Regions from separate parts of the Pseudomonas sp. JE3303 genome, predicted to be linked through region 1. Evidence: riboswitches for the same ligand, from Rfam matches in the RefSeq annotation. Region 1 holds a riboswitch; each other region holds the start of a gene.
The links. A riboswitch is a leader RNA that binds a small molecule or an ion and turns the genes downstream of it on or off. The one in region 1 is predicted to bind cobalamin.
Positions count from the first base shown of each region.

Region 1 (7,465 bases):
AGTAGCCATTCGCAGGTATCTCCATGATAGAAAGTGGCAGTCAAATGCAAACGGTTCGAAACACGGCCTTTGAAAAAGTTCTGAAAAGAATGTGAAAAAATCGTTTTTTCGCGTCGGACCTTTCGCAGGCAAATGAAATAGTTATAAGATAACGTTTCATTTGACGCCAACCCCTTGCCTGCGATCCCCTCCATGACAAGCGCCTCCGCCACCCCTACCCTGGTTACCCAGCGCCTGCAGAGCATCGACGCCCTGCGCGGGCTGGTGATCCTGTTCATGCTCCTGGACCACGTTCGAGAAACCTTCTTCCTGCACCGTCAGGTCAGCGATCCAATGGTGATCGACACCACCGACCCGACGCTGTTCTTCAGCCGCACCCTGGCGCACCTCTGCGCGCCGGTGTTCGTGCTGCTGACCGGGCTGTCGGCCTATCTCTATGGTGAAAAGCATCAGGGCCGCAGCGATGTCTCGGCCTTCCTGTTCAAGCGCGGCCTGTTCCTGGTACTGCTCGAATTCACCCTGGTCAACTTCGCCTGGACCTTCCAGCTGCCGCCCAACGTGATCTACATGCAGGTGATCTGGGCGATCGGCGTCAGCATGATCGCCCTCGCCGGCCTGGTCTGGCTGCCGCGTGCCTGGCTGCTGGCGATCGGCGTGGCAATCGTCGCTGGCCACAACCTGCTCGACGGGCTGCACTTCGAGCCGGGGTCGGCCATGCACGTGCCCTGGGCGATCCTGCATGACCGTGGCTGGCTGGACGTGTCCGACAGTCTGCGCCTGCGCACGTCCTACCCGGTGTTGCCGTGGATCGGCGTGATCAGCCTGGGTTACGTGCTCGGCCCCTGGTTCACCCGCGCCAGCCCGCCCGCCGAGCGACAGCACCGGCTACTGCTGCTCGGGGCCAGCGCCCTGGTCTGCTTTGTCGCCTTGCGCATGGTCAATGGCTATGGCGAGGCGCCGTGGTCGGGTTACCCGAGCGCGATGCAGACCCTGATGAGCTTCTTCAATATCACCAAGTATCCGCCGTCGTTGCTGTTCCTGACACTGACGCTGGGCACCGGCCTGTTGCTGCTGCGCGCGTTCGAGCGCGCCGGGCCAGCCCGCTGGGTCACGGCCCTGGCCGTGTTTGGCGCAGCGCCGATGTTCTTCTACCTGCTGCACCTGTACGTGCTCAAGCTGATGTACCTGGCCAGCGTTGCCTTGTTCGGCCTCGACCAGGGCGACTATTTCGGCTTTGATGGCATCGGCGGCGTGTGGTTGGTGGCGGTGCTGCTGAGCGTCGCGCTGTATCTGCCGGTGCGCGGGTTCGCGCGGCTCAAGGCGCGCCGACCCGACATCGCCTGGCTCAAGTACTTCTGAGCCCAGGCCATTCCCTTCCGGAGGGCGGATGGTCTACCATGCCGCCGCCGGTTTCCACACGGAACTAACAGGGAATCCCCGGCCCGCCATGCGCGGGCCAAACGGAACTGCCCCCGCAACTGTAAGTGCCGAGCCCGCTCCATCGATGCCACTGGGTTGATCCCCGGGAAGGCCGGAGCCGGGCCGTGACGCACCAGTCAGGAGACCTGCCGGCAAACAATCACCAACCGGCGGGGTGTCCGGGATGGCCATCTTCACTGTGCGCGGCTCGCCCGCGCCCGGTACTGCCCTGCCTGCGCGCAGGGTGGGCGATGCCTGTCCGTGCGTACCCTCCGTGTACTGTCCGATAGGAGATCGACCCATCATGCTGCCCAGTTTCGTCACCCTGCTCGCCGGCCTCGGCCTGAGCGGCCTTGCCCAGGCTGCCGCCACCCACTACCCGCTGACGGTCGACAACTGCGGCATGCCGCAGACCTTCGAGCACGCTCCCGAGCGCGCGGTGACCATCGGCCAGGCCGGCACCGAGATGCTCTACGCCCTGGGCCTGGGCGACAAGCTGGTCGGCACCTCGCTGTGGTTCAACAATGTGCTCCCCGAGTACCAGGCGCTGAACGCCAAGGTCGAGCGCCTGGCCGACAACGACCCAAGCTTCGAGTCGGTGATCGGCAAGCGCCCGCAACTGCTGGCCGTGCAGTTCGAGTGGATGGTCGGCGCCCAGGGCGTGGTCGGCACCCGCGAGCAGTTCCATGAGCTGAAGATTCCTACCTACCTGCTGCCGTCGGACTGCGAAGGCAAGGACAACCTGGTCGGCGCCGACGGCACCCGCCTGCAGCCGTTCCAGGTCGACAGCATCTACAAGAGTGTCAGCCAGCTGGCCGCGATCTTCGACGTGCAGGAACGAGGCGCCGCACTCAATACCGACCTCAAGAGCCGCCTGGATACTGCCAAGGCACGCCTGGCCGGCAAGGACCTGAGCGATACGTCCGCGCTGTTCTGGTTCTCCAGTGCCGACCTGGACATCGACCCGTACGTCGCGGGCCGCAAAGGCGTCGCCGACTACATGCTGCAAACCCTGGGCGTGCGCAACGTGGTCGAGTCCAACGAGGAATGGCCGACGGTTGGCTGGGAGACCTTGGCCAAGGCCAACCCGACCTGGTTGATCATCGCCCGCATGGACCGTCGCCGCTTCCCGGCCGACGACTTCGAGAAGAAGCTCGAATTTCTGCGCAACGACCCTGTGACCAAGAACATGGAAGCGGTGAAGCACAACCGCATCGTGGTGCTCGACGCCGACGCCATGCAGGCCGGCATTCGCCTGTTCCGCGGCCTGGACGCCCTGTCCCAGGCCTTCGCTTCCGGTAAAGCGCCACAACCATGATGCGTCTGCTGCCCCTTTACGCCCTGGCACTGGCCGCGCTCATCGCGGCCTTGCTCGCCGGTGTCGCCATCGGCGAAGCCAATGTGTCGCCGACGGTGGTCTACCAGGTACTGGCCAACCAGCTCTGGAATGCCGGCTACACGGTCGACCCCATTGACCAGGGCATCGTCTGGAACTACCGCCTGACCCGCACCCTGGTCGCGGCCGCCTGCGGCTCGGGCCTGGCGACCTGCGGAGTGATCCTGCAGGCGCTGCTGCGCAACCCGCTCGCCGAACCCTACTTGCTCGGCCTGTCGGCGGGCGCTTCGACCGGCGCGGTGATGGTCGCCTTGCTCGGCTTCGGCGCTGGCGCGCTGAGCCTGTCAGGCGGCGCCTTCATCGGCGCGCTGGCGGCGTTCGCGCTGGTATTGCTGCTGGCCCGTGCCAGCGGCCCAAGCAGCAACAACGCCCAGGTGATTCTTGCAGGGATCGCCGGCTCGCAGCTGTTCAACGCCCTCACCGCGTTCCTGATCACCAAGTCGGCCAGTGCCGAACAGGCGCGCGGCATTCTGTTCTGGCTGCTCGGCAACCTCAGCGGCGTGCGCTGGCCTTCGGTCTGGCTGGCCGTGCCGGTGGCCGTGATTGGCCTGCTGGTATGCCTGTGGCATCGGCGCGCGCTCGATGCCTTTACCTTCGGCGCCGACTCCGCCGCATCGCTGGGCATCCCGGTGCGCCGGGTGCAATTGCTGCTGATCACGTGCGCGGCACTGGTGACTGCGGTGATGGTATCGATCGTCGGCGCCATCGGCTTTGTCGGACTGGTCATTCCCCATGCCTTGCGCCTGCTGCTTGGCGGCAGCCACAGCCGACTGCTGCCGGCCAGTGCGCTGGGCGGCGCGCTGTTCCTGATTGCCGCGGACGTACTGTCGCGCACCCTGATCCCGGGCCAGGTGATCCCGGTCGGCGTGGTCACCGCGCTGATCGGCGCCCCCGTGTTCGCGCTGATCCTGATCAGCCGCAGGAGTCAACGATGAATGCCATGACCCCGCCCCTGCAGGCCGCCCTGCTCAGTTGCCAGGGCCTGGGCTTTCGCGTGCGCGACACCCAGCTGCTGTATGACATCAACCTGGCAGTGAATCCCCGCGAAACCCTGGGCATCGTCGGTCCCAACGGCTCCGGCAAATCGACCCTGCTCAAGCTGCTTGCCGGCCTGCGCACGCCCAGCAGCGGCCGCGTGCAGCTGCTCGCGCAGCCCTTGGCGCGCCAACCCCGGCGCCAGGTCGCCCAGACCCTCGCCCTGGTCGAGCAGCAAGCCGACACCAACGATGCCATCAGTGTGTTCGACGCCGTGGCCCTCGGCCGCACGCCGTGGCTGTCGGCTCTGTCGCCGTTCTCGGCCGAAGACACCGGCATCGTCGACCAGGCCCTGGCCGACGTCGACGCCCTTCACCTGCGCCAGCGTACCTGGAGCAGCCTGTCCGGCGGCGAGCGCCAGCGCGTGCACATCGCCCGTGCCCTGGCCCAGCGGCCGCAATTGCTGTTGCTCGACGAACCCACCAACCACCTGGACATCCAGCACCAGCTGAGCATCCTGCAGCGTGTGCAAGCGCTTCCGGTGACGACCCTGATCGCCCTGCACGACCTCAACCAGGCGCTCACCTGCGACCGCCTCGCCGTGCTCGACCGAGGCCGCCTGGTCGCCCTCGGCAAGCCGCTGGAGGTGCTTACCCCCGAGCGCCTGCTGAGCACGTTTGGCGTACACGCCCACTACCTGACAGACCCCTTCGACGGCGCGCGCATCCTGCGCTTTCGCGCCCCTTGATGCTGGAAGCCTGACCGATGCCGTTGCGCCACCTTGCCCTGCTGCTGTCCGCCGCCCTGCTCGCCCCCGCCGCGCTGGCCGATGTCCATGAAGTGAAAATGCTCAACCGCGGACCGGGCGGCGCCATGGTCTACGAGCCCGACCACCTGCGCATCGCCCCCGGCGACACGGTCCGCTTCCTGCCGACCCAGAGCGGCCACAACGCGGCCAGCCTGCCTGCGCTGCTGCCGGCCGGCGCCGAGGCGTTCAAGAGCAAGATCAACCACCCGCTGGAGCAGGCCTTCAGCGTGCCTGGGCTGTACGGCATCCAGTGCATTCCGCACCTGGCCATGGGCATGGTGATGCTGATCCAGGTGGGCGATCCGGGTGTTGCGTCCCTGCCGAGCGGCTTGCCGCCCCGCGCTCAGGAGCGGTTCAGCGCGCAGCTCAAGCAACTGGAGGCGGGTCAATGATCGCCCCGCCGCAGCGCTCCGTCCTGCTGCTCGCCTTGCTCGGCGCCAGCCCGCTGGCTTTTGGCGAGTCGGCACAGTCTCGATCCCAAGGTTTTGTCGAAGACAGTTCCTGGAGCGTGCTCAACCGCAGCGTCTTCGACCAGCGCGACTACCGCCACGGCGCCAGCAACAGCGGCGCGCGTAACGCCTACAAGCCGCGCAGCGAGCGCAACGGCAAGGCCGAGGAATGGGCGTACGGGCTCATGGGCACATTCCAGTCCGGGTTCACCCAAGGCTTGATCGGCGTCGGCGTCGATGCCCATGCCTACCTCGGCGCGCAACTCGACAGCGGCGGCGGCCGGGCGGGCAAGGCGCGTCTGCTGGGGCTGGACAATGACGGTCATCCGAAGAACGAGTTCAGCCGCGGTGGTGCGGCGCTCAAGCTGCGGATGTCCAACACCGTGCTCTCCTACGGCGAGCAGCGGGTCAAGACGCCGGTGTTCAGCTCGTCCGACAGCCGCTTGTTGCCTGAAACGGCCACCGGGTTTTTCGTGACCAGCAGTGAAATCGACAAGCTCAGGCTCGTCGCCGGCCACTTCAACGAGAGCACCGACCGCAACGCCAGCAGTCATGACCAAGGGTTCGTGGTCAACTATTCCAACGGGCGCAAGGGCGACAGTTTCGACCTGGCCGGCGCGGTGTACAGCCCCACCAGCAACTTCAGCGCCAGCCTCTACGCCTCGCGTTATGAAGACAGCTGGAATCAACACTACCTGGGCAGCACCTTTACCCAGGTCATCGATGACCAGCGCAGCCTGACCTTCGACCTGAACCTGTACCGCACGACCGACACCGGCAAGGCATTGTCCGGGCGTATCGACAACACCACCTGGAGCCTGGTGTCGCGTTACAACCAAGGGCCGCACGGGTTCAGCGTCGGATACCAGGAAGTGGATGGCAACACCCCGTTCGACTATGTGACCCGTGGTGCCATCTTCATCGCGAACGCCGTACAGATGTCGGACTTCAATGCGCCGAACGAGAAGTCCTGGCAGGCCCGCTACGACCTCAGCATGAGCGCCTACGGCGTGCCAGGGCTGACGCTGACGGCGCTGTATGTGCGAGGGTTCGATATTGATGGAACGCATGTCGATCCCACGGGTGGGTATGCGTACCTGGGGTATGGCAAGGATGGGAAGCACTGGGAGCGGGATCTGGAAGCGCGGTATGTGGTGCAGGGCGGCAAGGCCAAGGGGCTGGCGTTCTCGGTGAGGCATAACGTGCATCGCGGGAACACGGCGCAGGCGGAGCTGGATGGGGATCAGGTGCGGGTGGCGGTGGAGTGGCCGTTTAGTGGGGGGCTCTGATCGTACGGCGTTGCCAGGTTGATTCGTGACTCCTCGTTGTAGCTGCGGGAGATCATGGTTCGGCTGAAGCCTGACGGACTACTGACACAGCCTAGGGTGGTGCGCAAGTTGATTCAAATTCTTCATCGCCGCCGCGCCACTGCACGGCTTCATTCAGGTCTGGGTCCGCTGAGCACCTGGCCTCTGCTCGTCAGTCGTGGGTTAATAGTCTCTGCACAATACTCACAACACCAACTGCGAGCGCTCAACACGATGGACTTTGCCACTCTGCTCATATTCGTACCGGCCTGCTTTGCCCTGAATCTCGCGCCTGGACCGAACAACCTGCTGTCCCTGAACAATGCGGCGAGCTACGGTTTCGGAGCCTCTTGCCTTGCAGGTATCGGGAGGCTGTTTGCTTTTGCGGCAATGATCGGCCTGGCGTCAGCGGGGCTTGCGGCAGTGATCGTTGCCTCGGAAACTCTCTTCAATGCCATCCGGATCGTGGGGGCGGTGTATCTGCTCTATATCGCGATCCAGCTCTGGAGAAGTGCCACGACGGGAGCTGACGCGAAGCTGGAGAGGGCCAAAGCGAATATATTTCAGCTGATGCGCCGGGAGTTCATCGTCGCGGCAGGGAATCCCAAGGCTATCCTGATTTTCACAGCATTCCTGCCGCAGTTCGTTTCGCAGGAACGGCCGGTCGGGATGCAGTTCCTGCACCTGGGGTTGGTGTTTCTGGTGCTGGAGTGGGTGGCGATCGCTTTTTATGGGTACGCAGGGCTGCACCTGCAACGGCTGCTGGCGACGCCGAGGGCTCAGACGTATTTCAACAGGATCTGCGGGTCGCTGCTGGGTGTTGCCGGGATTGCGTTGCTGGTGGGGCGCAAGGCCTGAAGGTTCGATTGTTCTGTGTGGGAGCGGCCTTGTGCCGCGATCGGCTACGAAGCAGTCGTAGAATCGGCAATTGCGATGTATCAGCCAGATCGCATGGGCAGGCTTTACGACCGCTATGCGGCCGTTCGCGGGACGAGCCCGCTCCTACAGGGGGTATGCAGTAGGTGGCTGGGCGTCGAGCCAGAGATCCATGTGCGTCGTCTGCCACAGCGGATCGGTTTCCACATCCACAATCTCGAAACCTTGCCGCTCC
Region 1 covers NZ_JBWGIF010000010.1:78,438-85,902, reverse strand. The annotation lists gene AC0ZZU_RS15585 (outer membrane beta-barrel protein) at 1-9, opposite strand, end outside; gene AC0ZZU_RS15580 (acetyltransferase domain-containing protein) at 193-1,359, shown strand; cobalamin riboswitch at 1,391-1,587, shown strand; gene AC0ZZU_RS15575 (ABC transporter substrate-binding protein) at 1,724-2,737, shown strand; gene AC0ZZU_RS15570 (FecCD family ABC transporter permease) at 2,734-3,750, shown strand; gene AC0ZZU_RS15565 (ABC transporter ATP-binding protein) at 3,747-4,538, shown strand; gene AC0ZZU_RS15560 (pseudoazurin) at 4,556-4,990, shown strand; gene AC0ZZU_RS15555 (OprD family porin) at 4,987-6,336, shown strand; gene AC0ZZU_RS15550 (LysE family translocator) at 6,589-7,212, shown strand; gene AC0ZZU_RS15545 (GNAT family N-acetyltransferase) at 7,357-7,465, opposite strand, start outside.

Region 2 (7,465 bases), on a different contig from region 1:
GCGATGCGAGGTCCATCTCCGGCAAGGTCCTGCGGCCAAAGATGTGCGCTTCGCGCTGGTCCATCAAGGCTGCCACCAGCACCTCGGCGCAGTCGCCAATACCCTCGACCTTGAGCTGCATGAACTCATCGGAACGCTCGCCCAGCGCGTGCGCCGTGCGCACCCGTTCCTCCTCGACCAGCGCCTGGATCTGCCCACGCAGGGCCCGGTCGCTGATGCGGATGAAACGCCAGGGCTGCATCAGCCCGACGCTGGGCGCCTGGTGCGCCGCGCCCAGCAGTCTGGCCAGCAGCTCGGGAGCGACCTCGCCCCCGGTGAAATGACGCATGTCGCGCCGCTCGCCAATGGCGCGGTAGACCGCTGCACGCTCGGCGTCGTTGAAGGCCTGCTCGCTCATGGCCGCAACAGCGCCGCCGCCGCAGGTGGGTTGGACGGAAAATAGAAGTGCACGTAGGACGCCGTCAGCCGGCCGCAGCGATAGACCGCCTCGGCGCCACGTCCACCATTCGGGCTGTGCCCACGGGCGATCGGTTCCAGCTCGGTGCTGGTCAGCGAATGATGGTAGGTATGTCCGCGCAGGTTGCCCTCCGGCAATGCAACGTCCTGGAGGGCCAACGCCGCCAGCCGTTTCTGCATCACGGCGTCCCCTGCAAGCAGGCCAAGCAGCTCGGCTCGTTCACCCGTCACGTCGGTCAGGGAATCGAGCAGGTACAGCATCCCGCCGCATTCGGCGAGCAGTGGCTTGCCTTGCGCGTGGTGCGCACGGATGGCGTGCAGCATCGGGCCATTGCCGGACAGGACCTGATGGTGCAGCTCGGGATAACCGCCGGGCAGATAAAGGCTGTCGACGTCAGGCAGATGCGCGTCATGCACAGGCGAGAAGAACACCAGCTCGGCACCCATGGCCTGCAGCAGGTCGAGATTGGCGCCGTACAGGAAGGCAAAGGCTTCGTCACGGGCCACGCCGATGCGCACGCCGGCCAGAAACGGCTCGACCGCGACAGGATCCGGCTCGGCGAAGCGGACAGGCGGCGGCAAGGCGGCATCGCAGCTCTCGCCCAAGGCCTGGGCGGCGGCATCGAGACGCGCGTCCAGATCATTCAATTCGCTCGCCTGGACCAAGCCGAGATGCCGGCTCGGCAGCTCGATGTCGCTCCCCCGCGACAGCCCGCCATACCAACGCAGCCCTTCGGTCAGGCTCCCTTCGAGCAATTGCGCGTGGCGCAGCGTGCCGACGCGGTTCGCCAGGACACCCGCGAACGGCAGGTCGGCCTGATAGCGCGCCAGACCCAGGGCCAGGGCGCCGAAGGTCTGGGCCATGGCCGTGCCGTCGATCACCGCCAGCACCGGCACGCCAAAGTGCCGCGCCAGATCCGCGCTCGAAGGAGTGCCATCGAACAGCCCCATGACTCCTTCGATCAGGATCAGGTCGGCATCCAGTGCCGCTTCCCACAGCAGTCGGCGGCTCTCCTGCTCGCCGATCATCCACATGTCGAGCTGGTACACCGGCGCACCGCTGGCACGCTCGAGAATCATCGGATCGAGAAAATCCGGCCCGCACTTGAACACCCGCACCTTGCGGCCGAGGTTTCGATGCAGGCGTGCCAATGCAGCGGTGACCGTGGTCTTGCCCTGGCCTGAAGCCGGTGCCGCGATCAGAACCGCCGGGCAGTGCCGGGCTTGGCTCACAGTTCGACACCCTTTTGCGCGCGGATGCCGGCCTGGAAGGCATGCTTGACGACGCCCATCTCGGTAACGGTGTCGGCCAGGTCGATCAGTTCGGGCTTGGCGCCGCGGCCGGTGACGATCACATGCTGCATCGGCGGGCGGGCCTGCAGGTCGCCAAGGACCTGGTCGAGGTCGAGATAGCCATGCTTGAGCGCAATATTGAGCTCGTCGAGCACAACGAAGCCGATCGCAGGGTCTTGCAGCATCTGCCGCGACACGGCCCAGGCTGCTTCCGCGGCGGCGATATCGCGCTGGCGGTCCTGGGTTTCCCAGGTAAAGCCCTCGCCCATCACGTGATACCGCACCTGTTCAGGGAAGCGGCGATAGAACAACTCTTCGCCGGTGCTGTTGCGGCCCTTGATGAACTGCACCACGCCGCACTGCATGCCGTGACCCATGGCGCGGGCGAGCATGCCGAAGGCCGAGCTGCTCTTGCCCTTGCCGTTGCCCGTCAGCACCAGCAGCAGGCCGCATTCATTAGGGGCGCTGGCGATACGCTCGTCGATCACGGCCTTCTTGCGCTGCATGCGCGCCAGGTGGCGTTCGTCACGCTCGGTGGATTCGCTCATGAAAGTTCTCCGCAGACTGTCGGGCGCCGCGCTCGGGCGCGCGCTGGCAGGCACCAGGCGACGACAGATAAATAGGCAGGCATACGGAAAACGCGCAGGGCCGCGGCGCTGGCCACGGTGCTCCGCGCATCACCCTCCGTGATGCCGTTGGCTGTAACAGGCCGGTCTCCGGACTTGCGAGCAGGCTCGGGGCCTTGTGCCACGCGCCTTCCCGGGTAGTCAAACCCAGTGGCCATGCGCGGCGTTCACTCGCTTACCGTTGCGGGGGCAGCGCCGGAATCGCGCCTTGTCTGCGCTCACCGGCTTCCCAGTTTCACCCTGCCGAGCCTTCGCCCGCAGAGCACCTGAAACACGCCGCGAAGGTTAGAGGGTTGCACTCGGAGCGTCAATCAAACCCGGGACGATCTGCCACTGGACCGGGGGCACTGAACCTAGTTTGCGGGGTATGGCTCTGAATACTTGATGACCACCTTGCGAGGATCTCGAACATGGACAGGATACGCGTAGCGATAGTGCTGGCCCTGGCCACCGGCCTGGGCGGTTGCGGCGAGACCGCCCGGCTGAAGCTGGACGAAGGCTTCGGCCCCTCGCCAAACCTGCCCGAGCCGAACGAGACCCTCATGCCCACCGTCAACATCGCACCCGCGGTGGGCTGGCCACAAGGCGTCAAGCCCCAAGCGGCGCCCGGCACCCAGGTGACGGCCTTCGCGGGCAACCTCGATCATCCGCGCTGGCTCTATGTACTGCCCAACGGTGACGTGCTGGTGGCCGAGACCAACGCCCCGCCCAAGCCCGATGACGACAAGGGCGTGCGCGGCTGGATAATGAAGAAAGTGATGAAGCGCGCAGGCGCAGGCGTGCCCAGTGCCAACCGCATCACCCTGCTGCGCGACGCCGACCATGACGGCGTCGCCGAAGTGCGTACCACCTTTATCGATGGACTCAACTCACCCTTTGGCATGGCCCTCGTCGGAACAGACTTCTACGTAGCCGACACCGATCGCCTGCTGCGCTTCCACTACCCGCCTGGCACCACGCAAGTCCAGAATCCCGCCAAGGTGGTCGACCTGCCGGGCGGCATGCTCAACCATCACTGGACCAAGAACGTCATCGCCAGCCGCGACGGCAAGAAGCTCTACGTTACCGTCGGCTCCAACAGCAATGTGGGGGAAAACGGCCTTGAGCAGGAGCAAGGCCGAGCCGCCATCTGGGAAGTCGACCGCGCCACCGGCCAGCACCGGATTTTTGCTTCAGGTCTGCGCAATCCCAATGGCCTGGACTGGGAGCCGACCACAGGCGCGTTATGGACGGCGGTGAACGAGCGTGACGAGATTGGCAGCGATCTGGTGCCCGACTACATCACTTCGGTCAAGGAGGGCGGCTTCTACGGGTGGCCATACAGCTACTACGGGCAGCACGTCGACGTGCGGGTCAAGCCACAGGCGCCGGACATGGTCGCCAAGGCCCTGGTCCCCGATTACGCCGTCGGCCCGCACACCGCCTCGCTCGGACTGGCGTTCGCCAAGGACGGCGTGCTGCCCGCGCCATTCGGGCGGGGTGCGTTCATCGGCCAGCACGGCTCCTGGAACCGCGATCCGCACAGTGGCTACAAAGTGGTATTCGTGCCGTTCGGGGCGGACGGGAAGCCCTCGGGCAAGCCGGTGGATCTGCTGAGCGGGTTCCTGAACGATGACGAGAAAGCCATGGGCCGGCCGGTTGGCGTGGTCACCGACCAACAAGGCGGCGTGCTGGTCGCCGATGATGTAGGAAATGTGATCTGGCGGGTGACCAAGGCGAAGTGACCAGGCTTCTGGCGTCAGGGATTGGTCGCCAGGTTGCCGGAAGGAATGATTCTCTTCGCCTGCAGATACGCCTTGTGCCAGTAGCTGTTGGACAGGTAATCCAGTCGCACCGTCCCGCCGGTCGACGGGGCGTGCACGAAGCGCCCTTCTCCTACGTAGATTCCGGCATGACTGACCTGCGACCCGCCGTTGGTCGCAAAGAACACCAGGTCGCCAGACTGCAGTGCCTGAATGTCGATATCCGGCGCGCGAACGCTGATCATCTCGCGGGTGGTGCGTGGCAGGCTGATGCCTGCGGCATCGCGGTACACGTAGCCGATCAGGCCGCTGCAATCAAATCCGGAATCAGGCGTGTTGCCTCCCCACCGATAGGGCGTGCCCACCAGGCCGATGGCTCTGAACAGCACGTCTTCGGCCACTGGGGAGAACGAGGGTTGGCTGTACATGACCACCCGTGGGGCCACGGGAGCCGGCGCGGGGGCATGACTCGAGCAGGCACCGAGCAGTGCCGTCAGGGAAAAAAGAGCGAAGCGCGCCATCATCGCCATGGTCAGAACATCCTGTCTGTAACCGGTCGACCGCAGTCGAAAAGAGTTGAGAAACTAGATTAGACGCTTTGCGTAAATACGCACGGCGGCACGCTTTTTGAGCTATGCCGCCGTGTTGGACCCGCGAGGGATGCGATCAGTTGCGTGCGATGTTGGTCGGGGCCATGGCCAGGGCACGCTTGGCCTCGATGAAGGTCTTGCTCCAGTAGCGGTCACCGAGATTGTCGATGCGCACGCCACCGCTGCGGCGGCTGCTGGAGTGAATGAACTGGTTGTCACCCAGGTAGATACCGGCATGGCTGACGCGGCCACGGCCATTGGTGCTGAAGAACAGCAGGTCGCCTGGCTTGAGCTTGTTGCGCGAGACTTGAGGGGCGTCGACGTTGATCATCTCGCGGGTCGAGCGCGGCAACTTGAGCCCGGCTTCTTCCTTGAACAGATAGCCAATGAAACCGCTGCAGTCGAAGCCGGATTTTTCCGAAGTACCACCGAAGCGATAGCGGGTTCCGATCAGCGACATGCCACGCTCAAGGATGCTGTCGGCAAGCACTGGAAGCACATAAGGCTTGCTGTTGCTGGAAAAGACATCAGCTTCGTCTTCAGTGACGAGCTCTTCTTCGCCGAACACCGATGAGGCCGATGGCTTGGCCTTGACTGGCGATTGTACGGCGACGGGATGTGGCGCCTGGGGCTGGGATACCGGGCCTTGAGCCGCGCAGCCAAACAGCAGTGTCACAAGTGCGAGGGGCACGAGGGGTGCGAAGCGCTTCAGCATGGGCACGACCGTGTCGGAAGATTCTGTAGGAGGGCGCGACTATGCCTACTATCGAATCGATTTGCAAATTTAATCGATTTTTTTGTGACTTTTGTGTCTGAAGGCTCTGGATCAAGCTTTTCAGGCTTTTTACCAGCCCAGAGTCTCTTTGAGGAAGGGAATTGTGAGCTTGCGCTGGGCCTGTAAAGACGCCTGGTCGAGGCGCTCCAACAGGTCGAACAGCGCGCTCATGCTACGCGTCCCACGGGTAAGGATGAAATGTCCTACCTCATCGGTAAGATGCAGCCCACGGCGCGAGGCGCGCAGCTGCAAGGCGCGCAGCTTGTCTTCGTCCGACAGGCCACGCATCTGGAAAATCAACGCGAGGGTGAGGCGCGACTTGAGGTCCGGCAGCTTGATCGGCAGCTCGCGGGGAGAGCTCGCGGCAGCGATCAGCAAGCGGCGGCCGCTGTCGCGCAGGCGGTTGAACAGGTGGAACATGGCCTCCTCCCAATCCGGCTTGCCAGCAATCGAATGCAGGTCATCAAGGCAGACCAGTTCGTACTGTTCGAGATGGTCGAGCAGCTCGATGCCACGATCGAGCAGTTGGGCCAGCGGCAGGTACACCGCCGGCTCGCCCATCTGCTGGAAGCGCTGGCAGGCTGCCTGGAGCAGGTGCGAACGGCCGACCCCCTGCTTGCCCCACAGGTAGATGAGGCTCTCGGTCCAGCCGGCGTCGGCTTCGCAAAGCCGCTCTACGTAGCCCAATGCCGCGGCATTGGCGCCCGGATAGTAGTTGATGAAGGTGGCGTCATCGCGCAGACGCACACCCAGTGGCAACTGGATGGGTTTCATGCTGGCTGGGCGGTCGGGATGATCCACAGGGGGCCTTCGGTGAAGAGTGTGCAAAGTCTATACCTGCCGTGCCGGTCGCACAATCGGCACGCACAAGAGCGCAAGCGAAATCAAGGGCTTGCGCGCCTGTGACGACGACTGGCAAAGCTACAGGTGCGGGTCGACGTCGCCGCCATACATGTCCGACTCTTTATAGAGGTCATGGACGTGACGCAGCAGCACCATGATCACCGCGGCCACCGGCAGCGCCAGCAGGACGCCCGTGAAGCCGAACAGTTCTCCACCCGCCAGGATGGCGAAGATTACCGCCACCGGATGCAGGCCGATGCGGTCGCCCACCAGCAGCGGCGTGAGCACCATGCCTTCGAGTGCCTGCCCGACCATGAACACGGCCACGATGGCGAGCAGGGGATACGGATCGCCGCCAAACTGGAACAGCCCGGCAATGATGGCCGCGCCAATGCCGATGATAAAGCCCATGTAGGGCACGATGGCGGCAAGGCCGGCCAGCAGGCCGATCAGCAGGCCCAGCTCGAGGCCCACGAGCATCAGGCCCGCCGAGTAGATCAGACCAAGGGCAAGCATCACCATCAGTTGCCCACGTACGAAGGCACCCAGGACCTCATGGCATTCGCCTGCCAATCCCACTACCTGATCCTCGCGCTGGCGCGGCAGCAGGCCACGCAGCTTGGCCATCATCAGGTCCCAGTCGCGCAGCAGGTAGAAGCCGACTACCGGGATCAGCACAAGGTTGGCCAGCCAGCCGATCAGCGCCAGGCTCGAGGCGGTCGCCTGGGACAGGATGATGCCGACGATGTCGGTGGTCTGGCCCATGTGCGCACCGATGGCGGCCTTGATCTTGTCGAATTTCCAGAAGCCGTCGGCCAGGCCAAGGCGAGACTGCACCCATGGCAAGGCTGAATGCTGGAGCCAGTCGAGCATCTGTGGCGCCAGCTCGTACAGGCGCAGCAACTGCTTGGCCAGCATCGGGATCAGCACCAGCAGCAAGGCCAGGAATATCAGGGTGAAGAGTGTGAATACCACCACCACGCCCCAGGTGCGCGACAGCCCCATGCGCTCCAGACGATCGACCAGCGGGTCGGCGAGGTAGGCCAGAAGAATGCCGATCAGAAACGGCGACAGAATGCCATGCAGCAGGTACAGGAGCACGGCTATCAGCAGGGCAATGCCCAACCACGCCCAACGGCG
Region 2 covers NZ_JBWGIF010000017.1:24,719-32,183, forward strand. The annotation lists gene bluB (5,6-dimethylbenzimidazole synthase) at 1-397, opposite strand, end outside; gene AC0ZZU_RS22005 (cobyrinate a,c-diamide synthase) at 394-1,689, opposite strand; gene cobO (cob(I)yrinic acid a,c-diamide adenosyltransferase) at 1,686-2,297, opposite strand; cobalamin riboswitch at 2,440-2,660, opposite strand; gene AC0ZZU_RS22015 (PQQ-dependent sugar dehydrogenase) at 2,786-4,099, shown strand; gene AC0ZZU_RS22020 (C40 family peptidase) at 4,114-4,647, opposite strand; gene AC0ZZU_RS22025 (C40 family peptidase) at 4,784-5,422, opposite strand; gene hda (DnaA regulatory inactivator Hda) at 5,552-6,256, opposite strand; gene AC0ZZU_RS22035 (AI-2E family transporter) at 6,404-7,465, opposite strand, start outside.
Region 2: linked by a shared signal. The riboswitch ahead of cobO (cob(I)yrinic acid a,c-diamide adenosyltransferase) and the one ahead of AC0ZZU_RS15575 (ABC transporter substrate-binding protein) in region 1 are both predicted to bind cobalamin.

Region 3 (7,465 bases), on a different contig from region 1:
GTGGGTAGAGGAAGCGTTAGCGGCCAGGCAATCCAGTTCCTATGCCGCGTTGCGTGCGATGCCCAAGCTTGGACGCATGCCCTGCCTCGCCAATAATCAAGTGCAACTGTTGATAGACGGCGATGCAACATTTGGCGCGATCTTCAAGGCGATTGCCAGTGCGCGGGAAACCGTGCTGGTGCAGTTTTTCATCATCCACGACGATGCGATTGGCCGGGAGCTGCAGCAGCTACTACTGCGCCGGGCAGCCGAAGGCGTGCGGGTATTCGTACTCTATGACAGCATCGGCTCGCACGCCCTGCCAGGCCGCTACGTCCAGGAACTGCGCGAAGGCGGCGTCGAAGCCCGGGCCTTCTCCACAAGGCGGGGTTGGTTCAATCGTTTCCAGGTCAACTTCCGCAATCACCGAAAGATCGTCGTGATCGATGGCCTGGTGGGGTTCCTTGGCGGGCTCAATGTGGGTGATGAGTACCTGGGCGGCAATCCGAAATTATCGCCATGGCGGGACACCCATGTGCAAGTGAGCGGGCCAGTGCTCGCCTGCCTGCAGGAGTCCTTTGCCGAGGACTGGTATTGGGCGACTCGCCAACTGCCCCCGCTGATACTTCAGGACACTTATCCTGATGATGGCGTCCTTTGCCAGGTACTCGCCAGCGGTCCGGCTGACCCTCAGGAAACCTGTGCGTTGTTCTTCGTTGAAGCGATTCATTCAGCCACTGGCCGGGTGTGGATAACCAGCCCCTATTTCATTCCGGATGAAGCCGTTTTCGCCGCCCTGCGCCTCGCGGTGCTGCGCGGCGTTGATGTAAGGATTCTGATCCCATCACGTCCTGACCACCGAATTGTCTACGCGGCTTCGAGTCTCTTCGCTTTCGAAGCGGTGCGGGCTGGCGTGCGCATGTTCCGCTATGGTCCCGGCTTTGTGCATCAGAAGGTGGTGCTGATCGATGATGAAGTCAGCGCGATCGGCAGTGCCAACCTGGATAACCGGTCGTTCCGGCTCAACTTCGAAATCATGCTGCTGACCGTCGACCGAGTTTTTGCCGATCAGGTCGAAGCCATGCTCCTGCATGATTTCAACCAGTCCAGGGAAATAACCCACGAAGACACCCGTGATACTCACCGCCTGCAGCAGCTGGGCATGCGTGTTGCCCGGCTGATTTCTCCGATACTCTGAACTAGCGGTACAGGTCCTCGCGAGTCCAGGGCAGGTCGTGATGCCCATCGGCGTAGGTTTTGACGGCCAGGATCTGATGCAGGTTGATCCAGCCTTTGCTGAAGGCGTAGGCGCAGCCTGCGAGATACAGACGCCAGATGCGTAGGGCCCTGTCCGGAACCAACCCGGCTGCCTTGTGCAGCTGGTTTTCCAATCGCTCGCTCCAGAGATTCAGAGTCTTGGCGTAATGCAGCCGCAGGCTCTCGACATCGACCACCTCCAGACCCGCCTCGCACAATTGCGCGTCGATCATCGACAGATGAGGCAGCTCGCCGTGGGGGAAGACATAGCGGCCAATGAACGCCCCCGCTCCCCGCCCTACCGGCCGGCCATCCACATGCCTGGCGGTGATGCCGTGGTTCATCACCAGGCCACCTTCGCGCACGGCGCCAAACAGGCGCTGGCAGTAGAGCGCCAGGTTGGCATGCCCAACGTGCTCGACCATGCCCACGCTGACGACCTTGTCGAAGCGGCCATCTTGCGGCAAGTCCCGGTAATCAAGAATCTGCAGCTCGACCTGGCCGGTCAGTTCTTCATCTTCGACTCGCTGGCGTGCGAGCTTGAGCTGTTCCTTGCTAAGCGTGATGCCAAACACCCTGGCGCCATACTCACGCGCGGCAAAACGCGCCAGCCCGCCCCAGCCGCAGCCCACGTCCAGCAGGTACTCCCCGCCCTGCAAGCGCAGCTTGCGGCACAGGTGGTCAAACTTGTCTTGCTGCGCATCATCGAGGGTGTTGTCGGGTTCCTTGAAGTAGGCACAGGAATAAGCCATGTCCTGGTCCAGCCACAGTTGGTAGAACTCGTTGGAGAGGTCGTAGTGATAGGAAATGGCCTCAGCGTCAGTCTGCTTGTCGTGGGCCTTGCGCTCCGGATTCGAATCGGCTTCACCCTTGAGCAGCGCTTCGCTGAGTTCATCGCAGACGCGGATGACTTCGCTGATGCTGCCTTCGAGCTCAAGCTTGCCCTCGACGAAGGCAGCACCCAGCTCGTTAAGGCTTGGATGTGTCAGCTGATGAATGAGCTGCGGCTCCTTGATCAGGATTGTCACCTGCGGGCTAGGACCGAGGTCGATGTGATTGCCATCCCATAGCTTCAGACGCAGTGGCAGTTGCAAGCTTTGCAACGCAGGGGGAAGTTGCGCAAGCATCAATGAACCCTCCCATCGATCTCGGACGTATGCAGGAATGGTAGCCCATCCCGGAAAGCTTTCCGGGCGAGTCGACGGGCTATGTCACATGCCCGCTGCGCAGGGCAGCCGAAATTCGTTGGAACTGATCCGCTTGCGTGCCACTCAGCTTAATAGCAGCCGAGATTCATCAAAGGTAACGAGCGGTTTATGGACAACTTCAACACCCCTCCTGGCGACGAACCCATACCCGTCCTGGAAGAAGTCGCGACTGTCGTGAAGCGTACTGTCACGACAGGCGTGACCACTGTCGAAAAGCAGGTTCACTCTCAGGACTATGTGGTGTCCGAGAGTCTGCGGACTCACAGCGCATCCGTTGAAAGAGTGCCAATCGGTACCGAGGTGGACGCTTCGAACCCGCCTCAGGTCCGAACTGAAAATGGCCTCACCATAATTCCTGTCCTTGAAGAAATCCTTGTCGTTGAGAAGCGTCTGGTTCTCAAGGAAGAGCTGCATATTCGGCAACATGTGGAGGAAGCGCCTTCTGCTCAGGTAGTCACACTGCGGTCTGAATCGGTAGTGCTGAAGCACCTTGAAGTACGTGCCGCTGACCGAACCGAGGACACTCCTGATCTTAACGACCAACCTTTTCCCCTTAGCAACGAGAGAGAGATACCCATGACTCATACACTGGTTGCAGCATTCGACACCCTGGCTGAAGCACAAACCGCGAAGACACAGCTGCTGGCTCAGCGCGTACTGGAAAGCGATATTCAACTGTCATCGTCCGAGTTGCATGCATCGGGCGCCGGCGCTGCCGTGCGCACCGAGCCGCACGATGACTCGTTCATGCACAAGGTCAGCCACTTCTTCGGCTCCCTCTTTGGCAGCGATGACGATGACAGTGACAAGCCTCACCGCTACGCCACTGCCTATCCTGAAGCGTATCGCCGGGGCGCTGCGGTGTTGACGGTGACTGCCGCGACCGAAGTGCAGGCAGAGCTCGTCGAAGAGATCCTCGAGCGAAACGGTGCGATCGATATCGACGAACGCGTTGCCGCCTGGGGTAATGAGGAGACGGGTTCGATGCATGTTGCGGGGACCCACCTGGGTGCCGATCGCGCTGAGGTAGTGGATCGCCGGACGGATGACCTGACCGGGCGTACCGCCATTCCCGTGATCGAGGAAAACCTGCGCGTGGGCAAACGCGAGCTGAACACCGGTCGCGTTCGAGTTGTGTCACGCATCAGCGAACGCCCCGTGGAAGAGACCGTCAATCTGCACGAAGAACATGCACACATCGAGCGCCGCCCGGTGGATCGTGCAGCTACCCCAGGCGAGCTGAACAGCTTCAAGGAAGGGTCGATCGAGATCCAGGAAACCGCTGAAGAAGTCGTGGTCGAGAAGTCGGCACGCGTGGTCGAAGAAGTGACTGTGGGCAAGCAGTCTTCGGATCACAAGGAAACGGTGCGTGACACCGTGCGCCGCACCGATGTCGATGTGCAAAACGAACCTGGGTCGGTGACGCACCATGAGACCCTCGTTAAAAACCCTAACGATCCGCTGAGAAATCGTTAATCGCAAAGCCAATGGGCCCGCGTCACCGTATGACGCAAGCGGCCGTTCATAACCGATAATTTGAGGAACATCCCATGAGTCTTTTCGGAACCATCTTGAGCAAACTCGGCATCGGCAACCACGCCAAGGCTGACACACAAACTCCGGCCGGTGCGCCAACCGCTGCTGGGACAGCGCCCGCCTCCCCTGCTGCTCCCGCGTCGGCGCCAGCGGCCACGCAAACTGCGGCTGCGCCAGTGGATGTCAGTGCGAAGCTCGACGGTCTGGCGGCGCAAAGCGCGGAGAAGCTGAACTGGAAAACTTCGATCGTGGATCTTCTGAAGCTGTTGAATATCGACAGCAGCCTGGCCAATCGTAAAGAGCTGGCGAAAGAGCTCAACTACACCGGCTCGACCGAAGACTCTGCCGCCATGAACATCTGGCTGCATAAAGCGGTTCTGACCAAGCTTTCCCAGAACGGTGGGCAGGTGCCGCAGGATCTGCTCGACTGAAGTTGAGCGTGCTTGAGCGTCTCAAGCACCTCGCAGAATAGAAAACGCCCCGCAAACTGCGGGGCGTTTTTCATCGGTCCGTAGCGGGAATGGCATGCCATTCAGTCAATGCTTGTCAGTTTGACTCGCCACATACCGTATCGCGCGAGATGCAGCTGCGACAGAGGTTGAACGTCGATGTGACGGAATGCTGCTAATGGGCTTTGCAGTACATGCATCATCGCCGCACGAACAATCATCGGGTGTGTCACCGCCCGCCAGTGCCCTGATTCGGTAAAGCTGTCCAGCCAGAGGGCAACGCGCCGGCAAACGTCAGCAATTGACTCACCCCCATGGGGTGCGGCGTGAGGATTGGTCAGCCACTCCTCCAAAAGCACCGGCTCCTCTCGCTGCAGCGCCTTCAGCGACAGGCCGTCCCACCGACCAAAATCGCAATCGCGCAAAGCAGCCTCAACGGTATGACACTGCCCCAGCATGCTCGCCGTCTGGGTAGTACGCAACTCTGGGCCGGCCAGCAGATGTGTATCGTTCTCGAATAAAAGGGACTTGACCGCACAGCCGAGCACTCCATCAGCATCGACATGGAACCGGCCCAACCGCTGCGCTTCGGTGGGTGCATGGCTGATCAGCGTGAGATGAGTAGCCTTCATGGGTGACTCTTGGTGAGCGGAAGTGCCGACTAGGTGTATCATTTTCTTACGAATGGGGAAGCCGGTGAAAGCCCGGCGCGGTCGCGCCACTGTAATCGACAATCGAGAGCCAGACCCCCAGTTTCGTCAACAATCACAATATCCTGACCGAACGCGTCATTCTCCAGGAGCTTCGCATGTCCACCACCGTTGTCACTACCCCTGAAAGCGATCTGTCGCTGCCCTCACTTCCACTCAGCGAGATCCTGCCATGGGCGATCTTCGCCGGTCTGCTTCTGCTGCTGGCCCTCTACTTCGTCGGTGCCGAACAAGGCGCAACTGCGCTGATCTCGGGTACCCATGTGCACGAGTTCGTGCATGACGGCCGCCACCTGCTGGGCTTCCCCTGCCACTGACCGAGGAGCGTGACATGATAGGAAAACTCCTGCTGCGCGGCATGCTTGCCGGGCTGTTGGCGGGCATCCTCGCCTTTGGTTTTGCCAAAGTGTTCGGCGAACCTTCGGTGGAACAAGCCATTGCGTTCGAGGAAGGCATGGGCCACAGCCATCATCATGGCGACGGCACCTCGGACGTGGAAGAAGAGCTGGTCAGCCGCGAAGTACAGAGCACCGTAGGGCTATTCACGGGTGTGGTGATTTACAGCGTGTCCATAGGAGGCATCTTCGCCCTGGTCTTCGCGTTTGCCATGGGACGCATGGGCGGCTTGAAAGTCGGTCCACGGGGGTTGGCAGCGATCCTCGCGGTGCTGGCATTCATCAGTGTGTTTCTGGTGCCAGGGCTCAAGTATCCCGCCAACCCGCCGGCCGTGGGTGATCCTGAAACAATCCGCCAGCGCACCAAGCTGTTCTTCCTGATGATGATTGTGTCGATCTCCGCGCTTGTGGTGGCGATCAACCTGTTCCGCAAACTGCTGGCCCGTCACGGCGGCTGGAGCGCAGCCATGTTTGCCATCGTGCTCTATGGGGTGATCATGGCGGTGGCCGGCAAGCTGTTCCCGGCGATCAACGAGGTACCAACCGGGTTCTCAGCCTCATTACTGTGGAACTTCCGTGTCGCCTCGGTTGGCATCCACGTGGTGCTATGGACAGTCCTCGGCCTGGCGTTCGGCTTGCTGGCCCAAGGCCCGGTACTGACGCCTCGCAACCTTCACAACGCCAGGCTGCAATCTTGACTACATAGTTTCCAAGGAGAAACGAAGGGCGCCTGATGGAAACATCAGGCGCCTTTTTCATTCAGGTTCACCCAGACATGCTTCGACACGGCAAAATGCCCTCGGGTTGGTACCCGTAGCCGCTGATCCGCAATGGAGGACGAGGTAGGGAGCCGCTATCGGCTCCCACCGGTGACCGTTTTCAGTGTGCCTGTACCGACTTCATTGTCGAAATCCAAAGCGCGCTTCCAGCTGCCCCGAGACTTACTCCACCGTCACAGACTTCGCCAGGTTACGCGGCTGGTCCACATCGGTCCCCTTCAGCACGGCGACGTAGTACGACAGTAGCTGCAGCGGAATCGTGTACAGGATCGGCGCCAAGGCGTCGATTATGTGCGGGACCTCGATGACGTAGGTGCCCTCGCCGTTGGACAGACCGGCCTGCTCATCGGCAAACACTACCAGCTGGCCACCACGCGCACGGACTTCCTGCAGGTTCGACTTGAGCTTTTCCAGCAGCTCGTTGTTTGGCGCGACGGTCACCACCGGCATGTCGTTGTCGACCAGCGCCAGCGGACCATGCTTGAGCTCGCCGGCCGGATAGGCTTCGGCGTGGATGTAGGAGATCTCCTTGAGCTTGAGAGCGCCCTCCATGGCCACCGGGAACTGGGCGCCACGGCCCAGGAACAGGGTGTGGTGCTTGTCGGCGAACAGCTCGGCGGTCTTCTCGACCGTGGTGTCCATGGCCAGCGCTTCACCCAGGCGGGTAGGCAGACGGCGCAGTTCTTCAACCAGCTCGGCTTCGACGCCCGCTTCGAGAGTGCCACGGACCTGGCCGAGGGCCAGGGTGAGCAGCATCAGAGACACCAGCTGGGTCGTAAAGGCCTTGGTCGAGGCGACACCGATCTCCGGGCCGGCCAGGGTCAGCAAGGTCAGGTCGGATTCACGCACCAGCGAGCTGATGCCAACGTTGCAGATCGCCAGGCTGCCGAGGAAGCCCAGCTCCTTGGCGTTGCGCAATGCAGCCAAGGTATCGGCGGTTTCGCCGGACTGGGAGATGGAGACGAACAGGGTGTCAGGCTGCACGACCACCTTGCGGTAGCGGAATTCGCTGGCTACTTCGACTTGGCAAGGAATGCCAGCCAGGCTTTCGAGCCAGTAACGGGCGACCATGCCCGCGTGGTAGCTGGTGCCGCAGGCGACGATCTGCACGTTGCGCACCTTGGCGAACAACTCGGCGGCTTGCGGGCCGAA
Region 3 covers NZ_JBWGIF010000001.1:128,796-136,260, reverse strand. The annotation lists gene cls (cardiolipin synthase) at 1-1,177, shown strand, start outside; gene cfaB (C17 cyclopropane fatty acid synthase CfaB) at 1,179-2,363, opposite strand; gene AC0ZZU_RS00670 (DUF2382 domain-containing protein) at 2,553-3,920, shown strand; gene AC0ZZU_RS00665 (DUF3597 domain-containing protein) at 3,995-4,411, shown strand; gene AC0ZZU_RS00660 (histidine phosphatase family protein) at 4,513-5,061, opposite strand; cobalamin riboswitch at 5,076-5,201, shown strand; gene AC0ZZU_RS00655 (CbtB domain-containing protein) at 5,238-5,456, shown strand; gene AC0ZZU_RS00650 (CbtA family protein) at 5,471-6,232, shown strand; gene glmS (glutamine--fructose-6-phosphate transaminase (isomerizing)) at 6,476-7,465, opposite strand, start outside.
Region 3: linked by a shared signal. The riboswitch ahead of AC0ZZU_RS00655 (CbtB domain-containing protein) and the one ahead of AC0ZZU_RS15575 (ABC transporter substrate-binding protein) in region 1 are both predicted to bind cobalamin.